2 regions of the Intestinimonas sp. MSJ-38 genome follow, and region 2 is predicted to be linked to the other one. Evidence: predicted binding sites of a transcription regulator. Region 2 holds the regulator's gene; the other holds the start of a gene.
What was found. Region 2 encodes Rex, which represses fermentation and respiration genes when NADH is low (regulators of the CRP and FNR family bind a similar motif). Its sites were predicted from a motif close to ATTGTTAANNNNTTAACAAT; they were not measured.
Positions count from the first base shown of each region.

Region 1: KQI26_RS12715 (glycerol dehydrogenase) is a predicted target of Rex. The motif match lies at 3,950-3,969, and genes of this name have one in related genera.

Region 1 covers NZ_JAHLPO010000025.1:23,636-31,321, forward strand. The annotation lists partial or broken gene KQI26_RS15815 (SDR family NAD(P)-dependent oxidoreductase) at 1-29, opposite strand, end outside; gene KQI26_RS12685 (LysR family transcriptional regulator) at 87-932, shown strand; gene KQI26_RS15410 (TM2 domain-containing protein) at 983-1,318, opposite strand; gene KQI26_RS15820 (DUF2752 domain-containing protein) at 1,332-1,679, opposite strand; gene KQI26_RS12700 (helix-turn-helix domain-containing protein) at 1,782-2,087, shown strand; gene KQI26_RS12705 (HD domain-containing protein) at 2,131-2,628, opposite strand; gene KQI26_RS12710 (acyltransferase) at 2,853-3,914, shown strand; gene KQI26_RS12715 (glycerol dehydrogenase) at 4,059-5,141, shown strand; gene KQI26_RS12720 (dihydrodipicolinate synthase family protein) at 5,206-6,153, shown strand; gene KQI26_RS12725 (MerR family transcriptional regulator) at 6,240-7,686, shown strand, end outside.
Region 2 covers NZ_JAHLPO010000005.1:87,069-94,754, reverse strand. The annotation lists gene KQI26_RS04820 (acyl-CoA dehydratase activase-related protein) at 30-2,945, shown strand; gene KQI26_RS04815 (2-hydroxyacyl-CoA dehydratase) at 2,951-4,294, shown strand; gene KQI26_RS04810 (redox-sensing transcriptional repressor Rex) at 4,898-5,518, opposite strand; gene tsaD (tRNA (adenosine(37)-N6)-threonylcarbamoyltransferase complex transferase subunit TsaD) at 5,769-6,794, opposite strand; gene rimI (ribosomal protein S18-alanine N-acetyltransferase) at 7,056-7,517, opposite strand; gene polA (DNA polymerase I) at 7,501-7,686, opposite strand, start outside.

The DNA of each region.
Region 1 (7,686 bases), on a different contig from region 2:
CGGATGCCTTCCACCACCTGGTCTAGTTTTTCCTGTCCCCGGCGGTGAGGACGACGGCCGTTCCTTCCTCAGCGAAAAGCTCGGCCATGGTTTGGCCCATACCGCAGCTGGCCCAGCCCACATTGTCTACCCAGCTGAAAGCCTTGGAGGAGGAAGTGGGAAAGCAGCTGCTCATTAGGGGCAGCAAAGGCTCCCGTAAGGTGATGCTCACTCAGGAAGGGATGATCCTGCGCAGGCGGGCCGAGGAGATTTTGGAACTGGTGCATATGACACAGCGGGAGATCGCCTATTCCGACGAAGTCATTGTGGGGGATGTGTATATCGGCGCTGGGGAATCGGATTTGATCCGCATTTTTGCCAAGGCGGCCTGCTGCCTGCAAAAACAATATCCTGGCATCCACTATCACATCCGCAGCGGCAACGCTGTTTTTGTAAAGGAGTATCTGGACAGGGGACTTATTGATTTTGGGGTCATTTACGGTCCGGTGGACACCGCTGGGTATCATGCCATCAAATTGCCTGTGCGGGACACCTGGGGCGTGCTGATGCGCCGGGATTCTCCCCTGGCCTCAAAAGAGTACATCACCCCTGAGGATCTTTGGGATAAGCCGCTGATCGTCTCGGCCCAGGAAAGCGACCATTGGCCCATGTCCCGGTGGATGGGGAAGGACCCGGAAGAGCTGTCGGTGGTGGCCACTTACAACCTGGTGTTTAATGCTTCGCTGTTGGTGGAGGAAGGACTGGGGTATGCGCTGTGCTTTGACAAGCTGATCAATGTGAGCGGCGACAGCAAATTGTGCTTTCGCCCCCTGTATCCCCGGATGGAAGGGGAGGCGTCCATCATCTGGAAGCGGTACCAGGTCTTTTCCAAGGCGGCTCAAAAGTTTATCGATGCGCTGCAGGAGTGCTGCGGCCTGGAAGGGCAAAAATAAAAAAGGCTTCGGTTTTGCCGAAGCCTTTTTTATTTACGCTGTAATTCTTATTATAAAACTAACATCAGGTTATTGAAGTTCAGATCCTGGGTTTTTTTCTGGATAGTAAACCAATCGATAATGGTCAATACACCGCACAGGCCCACGGTAAGGAGTTTCAAAATACCCATACCGGTTTCTCCCAGCATAAAGCGATCAATTCCCAAAGTGCCCAGAAAAATGGATACCAGCAAAAGGGTGGTGGGATCTTTCATTTCCACAGCTGAGACCAAGGAAAACTTAGTTTCGTCTATTTCCAGAAGTTTTTGCTTGAGAAAAACGATTTTCTTTGCTGGTAAGTACTTTTGATTGGTCATGATGTAGGTGTCTACTTTGTCCTGCGTCATTTCAAATCCTCTCCTATTCCAATAAAATGTGGAAAAGCCACAAACGGCACAAATGATAAATGAACAACAAAGAAAAAAAGCAAAAACAGGATGAGCGTATCCAAGAACAGTTTTTTTCGAAATAACAAGAACTGTGGGCAAATAAAAATAGAAAAAAAGGTGTGGGAAGAAAGAAGAGGTGATAGGAGATTGCTAGGTTCCATTGTCCCTTCAAAAAAGAAAGCCATGCCCGGGTTAAACCACAGCCAGGACAAGAAATTCCCGTTAGTCTGCGCAGGGGACATCCCCAGATACACAATAAACCCAATATGCTCAAAAAAATAAGATGATTTCTGACTGTTTTCCAAGAAAATTGGAGCATAAAGGCCACCTCTCTGGTACAAAATAAATATACCACAGTATTTTTATTTTGTCAATCAATATTGATATAATAGTATTCTAATATTTGACTAGAGGGATTCTCATGTTAAACCATCAGATTCGCACATTGCGGTTGGTCCGAGGAATGAGTCAGGTGGAATTGGCCAGGCGCTTAGGTGTGACTAAGCAAAGTGTTTCTAATTGGGAAAATGATAATATCCAGCCGTCTATTGAGATGCTGAAAAAACTGGCAGATATTTTCTCGGTTTCTACTGACTATTTGCTGGGACTGGAAAAAGAAGAGTTTATTGATGTCAGCGGACTTCCCCCGGGGGTAGTAACGCATTTACGCCAAGTGGTGGAAGATTTCCGTATTTTAAAAAAAGAAGCGGAAGAAAAGAAAAAATAAAAAAGGTTTCGGTTTTACCGAAGCCTTTTTTGATATTTTCACATTATTTCTTGCTGAGAAGCAGCTGTTGGAGGAACTTCTTTCCGGTGGCTGTTTTAAAGTGGTCGTCCCGCACCTGTTCGATGGCGGCCTCATCGGCCTGCTTTTCATCCAGATTCACCAGGAAATCGGCCTCGATGAGGATCTGCAGATCGATGTCCTGCACATTGTCATAGCTGTGATGGTGGGCCACCAGCCAGCAGATCCGGTCCACAAACTCCTTGTCGGTGTAGCCGCATCTTTCCATCAGAGCCCGGCAGGCTTTTTCCCCTTCTTCCTCCTGCTGGGGGCCCTGGCAGGAGCTGTATTTTTCCAGGCAGGGTTTGATGCCGATATCGTGGAGAATGGCGGCGGTTTCCACGATGTTCATAGTGGTGGAGCTCAACTGCTCACGGGAAGCGATGGCCTTGGCCAAGCCATAGACCTTGAGAAAATGGTTGATCCGCTTGGGGGAGCCTTCCTCCCAAGCAATCATCTCGCCGATCAGTTCGCCGTTTTTCATCTATATAACCTCCTGAATGGATAAAATAAAAATCCTTTAGGGATAATGAATCATTTTACTCAGTTTTTACAAAAATGCAAGAGGGAAAGGGGATTTTTTTCTCCTCTTTTTCACAAAAAGCAAAACTTTTGAGGAAAAACAGCCATCAGGCTATAGAATGGCCGGTTTTCCTCCGGCGGCTGATATGCTATACTGGTACTATTCCAGACAAAGGGGAAAAGAGAATGAAAGAAAATACCACGGGTCGGCTGCTGTATGCCGACCTTTTGCGGGCTTTGGCCATGGTTGCGGTGATCGTGGTTCATGTGTGTGGGAACAACTGGCCGGGAATGGATGTGCACAGCACAGAATGGCAGATCCTCAACGGGTTTGACAGCCTGGTACGTTGGTGTGTGCCGGTGTTTGTCATGCTCAGCGGCATGTTCTTTTTGGACCCTCAGCGGAATGTGACCTATAAAAGCATTTTCCGCAAGAATCTGCCCCGCATTGCCGCCGCTTTTTTGATCTGGTCCACCTTCTATGCCCTGTATACTGCCTTGCTCAACAGCCGGGCCGGCACTCCCGACTCCCTGTGGCAGATCATCACCAACATCGCCTTTGGCCATTATCATTTGTGGTTTATCTATATGATCATGGGCCTGTATCTCATCACTCCCATCCTGCGGCTCTTTATCAAAGGGGCCAGCCGGCGGGATCTGGAGTATTTTTTGCTGCTCTATTTTGTCTTTACTCTCTTTCTGCCCATGTTCAACGGCACTCAGGTGGGGCAGGTGGTCAGCGGTGTGGTGTATCGGCTGGATCTGAAGATGCTGGGTGGATATATCGGCTATTTTGTGGCCGGATATTACTTCAAAACCTATGATTTTACTCCGAAAGTGAAAAAGCTCATTTACGCCGCCGGGATTTTGGGGACGCTGTGGACCTGGGGCATGACGGTGGCGGCCAGCCTGGATTGGAATGCCCCCAACGAAACCTGGTTTTTGTATGTCACTCCCAATGTGGCCATGATGTCGGTGGGGATTTTCCTCTTTTTCAAAGAGCATTGCCATGGAAATCGCTTGGGAAAACGGGGGCTGGCCTTTTGCCTCAAGGTTTCCCAGCTGTCCTTTGGAATGTATCTGGTCCATGCCTTTTTCAACAGCCGTCTGGTGGCTCTGGGGCTGAATGCGGCCACCTGGACACCGCTGGTGGCTGTGCCGGTGGCTACCGCTTTGGTGTTCCTTTTGAGTTTCCTTGCAGCATGGATTATGAGCCACATCCCCTTCCTGCGAAAGTACGGAATGTAAGCACGGAAAAATCAATCAAACACAGGGAAAAGGTCTATGTTAAACTTTTGACAAATTGACCAAATCCCCTGTGTTTTTTTATGGAATCTGCTTCTTGAAAACAGGACAAAAGAGACTACAATAGGAGACAAAGGAGTGATTCTTATGCTGAAACTCATGCGGGCCCCCGCAAAATATGTGCAGGGCGAGGACGCATTGCTGGAACTGCGTCAGAATGTAGAAAATCTGGGAAAGAGCTTCCTGTTTATCTGCAGCGGAAGTGGACGAAAAGCCACAGAGGATAAAATCCGTCAGAGCTTTGCCTCCTCGGAAGCCCAGATTTATTTTGAAACCTTTGGCGGCATCAGCTCCCGTGGGGAAATCGAGAAAATGGGCCGTCTGGTTCAGGAAAAGGGAATCGATGTGGTCTGTGGTGTAGGCGGCGGCAGCGCCATCGATACCGCCAAGGCCACGGCCTACTATCAGCATAAGCCGGTAGTCATCATCCCCACCGTTTGCGCCACCGATGCCCCTTGCACCGGTCTTTCGGTGATCTATCAGGATGATGGCACCTTCGACAGCTATTTGTTCTATCCCCAGAACCCGGATGTGGTGGTTGTGGACACTTCCATTATCGCCAAGGCCCCGGTACGGTTTTTGGTTTCCGGCATGGGAGATGCCCTGGGCACCTTCTTCGAGGCCCGGGTCTGTGAGAGAAATCATGCACCCAGCCTGGAAAATGGCGGCGTGACCCGCTCGGCCATGGCACTGTGCCGGTTGTGCTGGGATACCTTGCAGGATAAGGGGCTTCTGGCCAAGGTGGATGCCCAGCAAGGCCTGTTGACTCCGGCCGTGGAGGCCATTGTGGAAGCCAACACCTATCTCAGCGGTGTAGGCGCCGACAACGGCGGTCTGGCTGTGGCTCATTCGGTGTACAACGGCTTTACCGCTCTGGAAGAGCTCACCGCCATGCATGGTGAAGTGGTGGCTTATGGCACTCTGGCTCAGCTGCTGTTGGAGGATGGTCCCACAGAAGAATTCTGGCAGGTGCATCGGTTCTGCCGCTCGGTGGGATTGCCTGTGACTTTGGCGGAAATGGGGATCACCGACAAAAGCCGGGTGATCATTGCCGCCGAAAAGGCCTGCGCCCCCGGCGAGTCCATCCACAATATGGCCTGGGAAATCAGCCCGAAGAATCTGGAGCAAGCGCTTCTGTCGGTGGATGCCCTGTCGGCCCAACAGAAATAAGAGAAAAGGAGGAGCAAATGCTCCTCCTTCTTTCATCTTGACGAAAAGCTGGGGAGATGCTACCATGGATTTTGGAGAAAATACCCAAAAACCAAGGGAGGATGAAGCCATGGCCAGCAAGTTTTTTGAAATTCACGGTGTACTGCCCCCGGTGATCACGCCGTTCACCAAGGAAGGGAAGGTGGATTTTGAGGCCTTCCGGAAGAACATTGAAAAATGGAATGACACTGGCGTGGCCGGGTATCTGGTGCTGGGTTCCAACGGGGAAACTCCTTATCTGGAAGAGGAGGACAAACTGGAGCTCATCCGCATGGCCGCCCAGCACAAAGCGCCGGGCAAATTGCTCATGGCGGGAACCGGGCTGGAAAACACCCAGGCCACCATCCGCCTGACCAAGAAGGCCGCCGAAGCCGGGGCCCAGTGCGCCCTGGTCCTCACCCCCAATTATTACGGGGACCAGATGGGAGACGAAGCCCTTATCGCCTTCTTTACAAAGGTGGCCGACGAAAGCCCCATTCCCATTCTGATCTACAATGTGACCAAGTTTACTCATGTGAATATTTCTCCCCGGGCGGCTTCCATTCTGTCTCATCATCCCAACATTATCGGCATGAAGGACAGCTCGGGGAATATCGCCCAGTTGATCTCCTTTATGACCCAGGGTCTGGACCCGGAATTCAATTTGCTGGTGGGCACGGCTTCGGCCTGGTATCCGGCCCTGGCCATCGGCATCAAAGGCTCGGTGATGGCTCTGGCCAACTGCTGTCCCCAGGAGTGTGTGGAGGTGCAGCGCCTGTTTGAAGCGGGGGACTATGCCGCATCCCTGGAGCTTTACAAGAGGATGTTCCCGGTGAATGCCTGTGTCACCGGCAAACTGGGGGTTCCCGCTTTGAAGTATGCCTGCAATAAGCTGGGATACCAGGGGGGAGAGCCTTGCCCGCCTCTGCTGCCTTTGACCGAGGAACAGCAAAAACAGGTGGATGCCATCCTGGAAAAGGCGAAACTGGTATAAAAACAGATTTTTGACCATAAAGCCCCTTGACTGTCAAGGGGCTTTATCCTTTATACTGGCCTCAAAAGGGGAAGGAGGCGGGATATATGACCATCAAAGAAGTGGAAAAGCTGTGCAATATGGAGCGGGCTACCGTTCGGTTTTACGAACAGCAAGGATTGATTTCCCCCCGACGGAGGGAAAACGGCTACCGGGAATATTCCCAGGAGGATGTGCAGCAGCTGCTGCGGATCAAATTGCTGCGGGCGTTGGGAGTGTCTTTGGAGGAGATCGGTGAGATCCAGGCGGGGGCGCGGTCTTTGTCTCAGGCGCTGAGAGAGAATGCATACCGCTTGGACAGTCGGGAGCAGGCTCTGGTCCGAGCCAGGGAAGTGTGCCGCAGCATTGAGGAAGCGGGGATTGCCTTTGCCGCTTTGGATGCGCCCCGGTACCTGGCCCAGCTGGAAGATCCGGAGGAAACCCTTAAAAAGGACAGGCCGGCTCCGGTGTTTTCTCCAGCACTCCGGTATCTGGCCCGGGGGCTGGACACCGGAATCTGTGCACTGCCCTGGGAATTGCTGTTGACTTTGGTTTTTAAAGTGGATGTTTTATCCTTGAAAGGAATACACTGGTATCTCTTTTCCTGCTTGTCTGCCTTGACTTTGCTTCTTTTTGAGCCATTGTGCCTTCATCTGTGGGGGACGACGCCGGGAAAAGCCATTTTGGGGCTGCACATCCAAGGGGAAGAAGGAGGATATCTATCCTATGGACAGGCTTTGCGACGCACATGGAAGGTTTTGCTTCATGGCCTGGGGCTGAACCTGCCTTTGGTGAGTTTATGGTGTTCGTGGTGCAGTTTCCGACGGGCAAGAAACCTGGAAAAGCAGCCCTGGGAAGAGGAAACTGTTCTTTCCCTTCGGGAGGATAAGGAATGGGTGCGGGCGCTGGCCTTTGTGGCCTGCGGACTGATCATGGCTCTTATCAGTGTCACAGCCCAGCGCCAGGGGCTGCGGGTTCCCAATGGCCTGCCGCTCACGGTGGAAGAATTTGCGGAAAATTACAACGCCTTGGCCCAGCATCTGGATATGGACTACGGGCGGCAGCTGAATGCCCAGGGCCGGTGGGAAAACATCGCCATGGACTATTCTGTTGAAGGTAGCCGGGCGCCTCACCCTGAGTTTACCTATACAGTAAAGAAAGGCGTGCTCACAGGGGTTGCTTTTTCCATCCAGGAGGAGGGAATCGGGGTGGCCGCCACCGGTCGGGAGATCATGCTGCTTTCCAGCCTGGCCGTGGAAGGAGCACAGAGAAGAGCTGACCCGCTGGCTTTGTGGGTCCGTCCGGTAGCCAAAGAAATCCAACGCAGCGCCACGGATTCATTCCTTTTTGAAAAAGAGGATGTGCGCTTCCGCTGCCATGTGGTCACCGATGGCTCCAATGTGCCTTTGGGAGATGCAAATGGGGTGTTGCTGCAGCGGGGAGAAAGCTATCAGGCGGATTTTTCCATTGAGATCCAGCAGGATGCCTGCACAAGGCCCCGGTTGGTTCTGTGGC
Region 2 (7,686 bases):
CTTTATTTTGTAAGTCAGAGGTGAACACCTTGCAGATCGGTATCGACATCGGTTCCACCACCATCAAATGCGTGGTGCTGGACAAAACGGGCTCCATCCTCCTCAGCCGGTATGAGCGCCATTATTCCCAAATCACCGAAAAGACCACCGAAATGCTCCGCTCCATCCGGGAACTCTACCCGGCGGAACAAAGCATTTCCCTGGCCATCACCGGCTCGGCCGGCATGGGCATGGCCCAGGGCTGCGGCATCCCCTTCGTGCAGGAGGTCTATGCCACCCGTCTGGCCGCCAATACCTACCTGCCCGGCACCGATGTGATCATCGAACTGGGAGGTGAGGACGCCAAGATCCTCTTCCTCACCGGCGGCACCGAAGTGCGGATGAACGGCACCTGTGCCGGCGGCACCGGCGCCTTCATCGACCAGATGGCTACCCTGATGAAGCTGACCCCCGACGAGATGAACGAGCTGGCCGGGCAGGCCGCCGAGACCTATACCATCGCTTCCCGCTGCGGCGTCTTTGCCAAAACCGATATCCAGCCCCTGCTCAACCAGGGAGCCAAAAAGGCCGATATCTCCAAGAGCATCTTTTTCGCCGTGGTCAACCAGACCATCGCCGGCCTGGCCCAGGGCCGCCCCATCCAGGGGAATGTGGTCTATCTGGGCGGACCCCTCACCTTCCTCAGCCAGCTGCGCGCGGCCTTTGACGAAACCTTGCACCTCACCGGCATCTGCCCGGAAAATTCCCTCTATTATGCCGCCCTGGGCTCGGCCCTCTCCGCCCGGGAAGAGCTGAAATTGGATGAGATCATCCATCGTCTGGAATCTTCCGGCGTCACCGGCCACTACGCTTCCATCGCCCCCCTCTTCCAGGATCAGGAGGAATATGAGGCCTTCCGCCTGCGCCATGAAAAGGCCCAGGTGCCCACCTGCGACCCTGAAACCTACCAGGGGCCGGTGTACCTGGGGGTGGACTCCGGTTCCACCACCATCAAGGCGTTGGTCATCACTCCCGATGGCGCCATTCTCCGCTCCCTCTACCTGCCCAACAACGGCAACCCGGTGCAGGTGGTGCGGGAGTTTCTGCTGGAATTTTACAAGGACTTCCCCAACCTGCCCATCGGGGCCAGCGCCGTCACCGGCTATGGCGAGGAGATCGTGCAGAACGCCCTGCTGATGGATCACGGCGTGGTGGAAACCATGGCCCACTTCACCGCCGCCAAACGCTTCCTGCCGGAAGTGGAGTTCATCATCGACATCGGCGGCCAGGATATCAAGTGCTTCAAGATCAGGGGCGGCGCGATCGACAATATTTTCCTCAATGAAGCCTGTTCCTCGGGCTGCGGCTCTTTTTTGCAGACCTTCGCGGGTGCCCTGGGCTATTCGGCGGCCGATTTTGCCAAGCTGGGCCTTCTGGCCGACGCTCCCGTGGACCTGGGCAGCCGGTGCACCGTGTTTATGAATTCCTCGGTAAAGCAGGCCCAGAAGGACGGGGCCTCGGTGGAGAATATCTCCGCCGGACTGTCCATCAGCGTGGTGAAAAATGCCCTCTATAAAGTCATCCGTGCTTCCAGCCCTCAGGAGCTGGGCCAGCATATCGTGGTGCAGGGCGGCACCTTCCTCAACGACGCCGTGCTCCGGGCCTTTGAGCAGGAAATGGGGGTCCAGGTGGTGCGGCCCAGCGTGGCCGGGCTGATGGGCGCCTATGGCGCGGCCCTCTATGCCATGGAGCGGCAGAAAGGCCCCTCCACTCTGCTGGGGCCGGAGGAGCTGCAAAACCTGACCCACAAGGTCCAGGCGGTGGAATGCGGCCTGTGCCAGAACCACTGCAAGCTCACCGTCAACCAGTTCGGCTCGGACCGCCGCTTCATCAGCGGCAACCGGTGCCAGCGGCCTGTGACCCGTCGGGCCGCCGGAGATCTGCCGGACATTTACGAATACAAGCTCCAGCTGCTCCATTCCTATCACCCCATCCGGGGCAAACGGGGTCAGCTGGGCCTGCCCATGGGTCTGAATTTCTATGAACTGCTCCCCTTCTGGCACGCCTTCTTCACCAAGCTGGGCTTTGAGGTCATCACCTCTCCCCCCTCCAACCGGGCCCTCTATCTCCGGGGCCAGGGGAGCATCCCCTCGGATACCGTGTGCTTCCCCGCCAAACTGATGCACGGCCATGTGCAATCCCTCATCGATCAGGGCGTGGGGCGCATATTCTATCCCTGCATGACCTATAACTTAAATGAACACAAAGGGGATGGCCACTATAACTGCCCGGTGGTGGCCTATTACCCGGAAGTGATCTCCGGCAATATGCCCCTGCCTTCCGATGTGGTGCTCATCACCGATTACATCGGCCTGCACCGTCCAAAGGATTTCACTCACAAAATGACCGCGATCTTGCAGAAGTACTTCCCCGACATCACCCGGAAAGAGGTGCAGGAAGCACTGAAAGCCGGGCAGCAGGAATACGACAACTACTTCGCCCAGGTGCGGGCCCGTGGGGCCGAGATCATCCGTCAGGCCCGGCAGGAACATAAGCCCATCATGGTGCTGGCTGGGCGGCCCTACCATGTGGACCCGGAGATCAACCACGGCATCGACAAGCTGATTTGCTCCTGCGGCGCGGCGGTGATCAGCGAGGACTGCATCAGCCAGGAGGAAGCTCCCTTCCGCACCGGCGTGCTCAACCAGTGGACCTACCACGCCCGGCTCTATGCCGCCGCCCGGCACATCCGGGATCAGCAGGACATGAACCTGGTGCAGCTGGTGTCCTTCGGCTGCGGCCTGGACGCCATCACCACCGATGAAGTCCGCTCCATTCTGGAGAGCGAAAACAAAATATACACCCAGATCAAAATCGACGAGATCACAAACCTGGGCGCTGTGAAGATCCGGCTGCGCAGTTTGCTGGCCGCTCTGGAAGCGCCGGAAAGAGCAGGAGGAAAGTAACTACCATGGCCAAATTGCAGTACGATAAACAAGGGCGGCTGATGTTCACCCAGGAAATGCGCCGGGAATATACCATCCTGGTGCCCAACATGGCCCCCATCCATTTCCGCATTCTGGAAAGCGTGCTCCGCAGCCACGGCTATCGGGCAGTGCTTCTCCATAACTGCGGCCCCTCTGTCACAGAGAACGGGCTGAAATATGTGCACAACGACACCTGTTACCCGGCCCTCCTGGTCATCGGCCAGATGATCGACGCCCTGAAAAGCGGCAATTATGACCCCGACCGCACCGCCCTGCTTCTGTCCCAGACCGGCGGCGGCTGCCGGGCTTCCAACTACATCCATCTTCTGCGGAAAGCCCTCCACCGGGCCGGTTTCGACCAGGTGCCGGTGATCTCCCTGAATGTTTCCGGCCTGGAGAAAAACAAGGGCTTCCGGCTCACCCTGCCCCTGCTGCGTCAGGCCATGGCCGCTCTGGTCTATGGCGACCTTTTGATGCTCCTTTCCAACCAGGTGAAGCCCTATGAGACCGAAAAGGGCCAGGCCATGGCCATGGTGGAGACCTGGAGCCAGCGGCTGGTGCAGCAATTTGAACAGAAGAGCGGCTACGGCAAAAAGGAGATCGCCCAGAACATGGGTGAGATCGTCCGGGATTTTGCCCGCATTCCGGTGCATATGACCCCCAAAGTGAAGGTTGGGGTCGTGGGCGAGATCTATGTGAAGTATTCCAAGCTGGGCAACAACGATCTGGAAGGACTGCTGCGCCGGGAGGATTGCGAAGTGATGATCCCCGGGGTGCTGAATTTCGTGATGTACTGCATTGAAAACAACATCACCGATGTGGAGCTCTATGGCGGCAGTCCCATCAAGGCCATGGTGGCGAAGAAGATCATGGACTACCTTTGCGGCATTGAAAAGGCCATGATCGACGCCGTATCCCAGGAGCCCCGGTTTCAGGCCCCCTCCCCCTTTTACCACACCAAGGAGCTGTCCCGCGGGCTGATCGGCTCGGGCTGCAAGATGGGCGAAGGCTGGCTGCTCACCGCCGAGATGGCCGAGCTGATCGACGCAGGGTTCCAGAACATCATCTGCACCCAGCCCTTCGGCTGCCTGCCCAATCACATCGTGGGCAAGGGCATGATCCGCAAGCTGAAGGAGATCTATCCCGATTCCAACATTGTGCCCATTGACTATGACCCCAGCGCCACCAGCGTCAACCAGGAAAACCGGATCAAGCTGATGCTGGCCATCGCCCGGGAAAATCTGGAGAAAAAGACCACTCCCCTGGCCTATCCTCAGAAAAAGCAGGAGCCGGTGTCCCACGCGGCTTCCTCCTCGGCCACCTGCTAAGTCCCACCAGCGTGACGCTGGACCCAAACTGCGCTCCCGCGCCCGGCAGCAGAATTTAGCTGGTTGGCTTGTTTCGCTTCACGATCCCCCCTGCATGGCTGCGCCATGCTGTCCCCCCTTTGCACAAGGGGGGTCCGGTGGCCGGACGGCCAAACTGCGCTGCCGCGCCCGGCAAGTCCGATGCAGAAAGGCAAAGACGGCTCCCTTGTGCAAAGGGAGCTGTCGGCGAACGCCGACTGAGGGATTGACGGCGAGCTCCCGCACCCGACAATAGAAAACCAGCTGAATCATTCCCCCGGCTTCACAATCCCCCCTGCATGGCTGCGCCATGCTGTCCCCCCTTTGCACAAGGGGGGCTTCTCTTTGCCCGGGTCAACACAACCGACCAAGACAAAGAATCACGCTGGCCCAGTGCCTGGGCTCTCGTTCCTCTCTTTGCCCAGGCAAACACAACCGGCCAAAGCAAAGAAAATATGGCCGTCCGGCCACCGGACCCAGGATCGCAGGTTGGCCCTTACCGGTGTTGGCTCGCCAGCACCGGAGCATGGAGGCGCAGCAGCGCATCCCCACCGGAGACAGGAACGGGTGCGGGGCCACCCCGCCTCAAATGCGGTATGACAATGTCATCAGGCTTTCGCTGAAATGAACATTCTCCACCGGCACATGGATGCCGTCCAGATGAAGATCCGCACCGGTGAAATTCCAGATGCCCCGGATGCCCCAGCTGCACAGCTTGTCGGCCACATCCCGGGCCGCCTGACGGGGCAGGGTCAGAATGGCAATATCCGGCTGGTGCCGCTCCACATAGCTTTCCAGTTCCTGCATATCCAGCACCGGCACCCCGGCCACATGACCGCCGAACAGCTCCGGCCGCACATCAAAGGCCGCGGTGAGCTGGAACCCGCTTTGATCAAACTTGAAGTTGGTCATCAGCGCCCGGCCCAGATTACCTGCGCCGATGAGCACCGCTGTATGGTTGTTGTCCAGCTTGAGGATCTCCCGGATGGAAGCCCGGAGATTCTCCACATTATAACCATAGCCCTGCTGGCCAAAGCCGCCAAAGCAGTTGAAATCCTGCCGCACCTGGGAGGCCTTCAGGCCCATCTTGGCCGCCAAGACCCCGGATGAAATGCGGGCCACGCCGTTCTGGTGCAGCTCATTCACATACCGATAGTACCGGGGCATCCGGCGGATCACCGCCATTGAAATCTTTTTTTCTTCCATTTTGCCTATTTCTTCCTTCCACGGGACTGTTTCCGGGCGATGGTCCACCTGTTCCCGTTTTCTTACTACAATGAGTTATCAACATTGTCCACAGAGTTATCCACAACCGGAAATCCCTGCTTTTTCAATGGGTCCCGGCCTTTTTCGACCTTTTGTTCTGGTTTAACAAGGTGTTATGCTCTGTTTTGACAATGGGGATCTTGCGCTTTTCTCGTCTCTTTTTTGGTGCGATCTGTGATTTTTCACAGCATCACAGCGCCGCGCTCACATCCTCCGAAAGAGGCATGGTGGCATAGCAGTTCTGCTCTAAGGTGCCGGTGTGCCCGGCCAGAAATTCATAGTAGGCCTGGCAGGCGATCATAGAGCCGTTGTCCCCGCAAAGACGCAGGGGCGGCAGGAAAAGCCGCAGTCCGGCCTTCCCTGCTTCCTCTTCCAAAAGACCGCGCAGTACCGAGTTGGCCGCCACGCCCCCGGCGATCACCAGGGTATCCCGCTTTCTTTCCCGGGCCGCTTCCAGCATCCGGGGCACGATGGCCTGGGCCACGGCATGGCATACCCCCGCCGCCAGATGGTGTTTTTCCACCTGCTGCCCCTTCTGGCCTAAGTTGTGCACCAGGTTGATGGCGGCGGTTTTCAGCCCGGAAAAAGAGAAATCCAGAGCGCTGCCCGCCACATGGGCCTGGGGCAGATCGTAAAAATGGGGGTCTCCCTGCTGGGCCAGTTCATCCATGGCCTTGCCGCCGGGATAAGGCAGGCCCAGGGTGCGGGCGATCTTGTCGAAGGCCTCCCCTGCCGCATCGTCCCGGGTGGTGCCCAGCACTTCCATGCGGGTGTGATCCTGCACATCGGCCAGGACGGTGTGGCCGCCCGAGGCTACCAGCGCCAGAAAAGGCGGCTCCAGATCCGGGAAGGCCACGAAATTGGCGGCGATATGGCCCCGGATATGGTGCACCGGCACAAAGGGCACGCCCCAGGCCTGGGCGCAGGCCTTGGCGAAGTTGGCCCCCACCAGAAGGGCCCCGATCAGCCCGGGGGCGCAGGTGGCGGCCACGGCGTCGATCTCCTCCGGCCCCACCCCGGCCTGCTCCAGGGCCTGCTGGGCCACCAGGCTGATTTTCTCGATGTGCTTGCGGGAGGCGATCTCCGGCACCACGCCCCCATACAGGGCGTGCATATCGGCCTGGGAATAGATCACATCGGACAGAATGGTCCGGCCATCCTGACTGACGGCCGCCGCCGTCTCGTCACAAGAGGTTTCTATGGCTAAAATCTTCATATTGTTCTCATTCCTTTTCTGCGGGGTGTCCCCGCTGCCAAAACTCTCCCAGGCTGTATGCGTTGCCAGGCCCAGGTGCTCCGGGTGTGATAAACCATCACCCGGTAGGGGCCATCTTGCAATCCTGGCCCAGTGCATCAGAAAAGGCCAGTTGTGCCCACCCAGGCAAAGAAAGTTATGGGTCCAGCGTCACGCTGGCCCGGCGATTTTATCGCCGGGAAGAAGCCTGGGGCAACACCCGCCGCAGCGGGTGTTCTGGCTCTATGCTGGCTTCAGTGCCATCAAAAGCGCATCTTCCGGAGGGGATCGGTAATAGCCGGGGCGGATACCGGTTTTCTGAAAGCCGAACTTTTCATAAAGGGCCTGGGCGGCGCTGTTTGACACCCGCACTTCCAGGGTCACAAGGTTCATGCCCTCCCGGCGGCAGAAACCCAGCATGGCCTCCATCAGAAAGGAAGCCACTCCCTCCCGGCGGCACGCCGGAGATACCGCCACATTGGCCACCTGGCATTCATCCAGCACCATCCGGGTGCCGATGTACCCCAGCACCTCCCCGTTTTCGGTGCACACAAAGTACCGGGCCAGAGGACTGTTCAGCTCATCCCGCAAGGCGCTTTCGCTCCAGGGGTCTGTGAAACAGGCCCGCTCGATGGCGGCGATCGGAGGAATGTGTTCCTCCCGCAGCTCCTCCACCTGCCACAGCGTCTTATTTCTTTGCTTCATACCAGTTCTCTCCCTGGCTCACATCGGCAGTCAGGCGCACCGACAAGGGGAAGGCCCCTTCCATCTCCTCTTTGAGAAGGGCGCTGACCTGCGCCGCTTCCTCCCGGGGCGCTTCGATGATCAGCTCGTCGTGGACCTGGAGCAGCAGCCGGGCCTGAAGGCCTTCCTT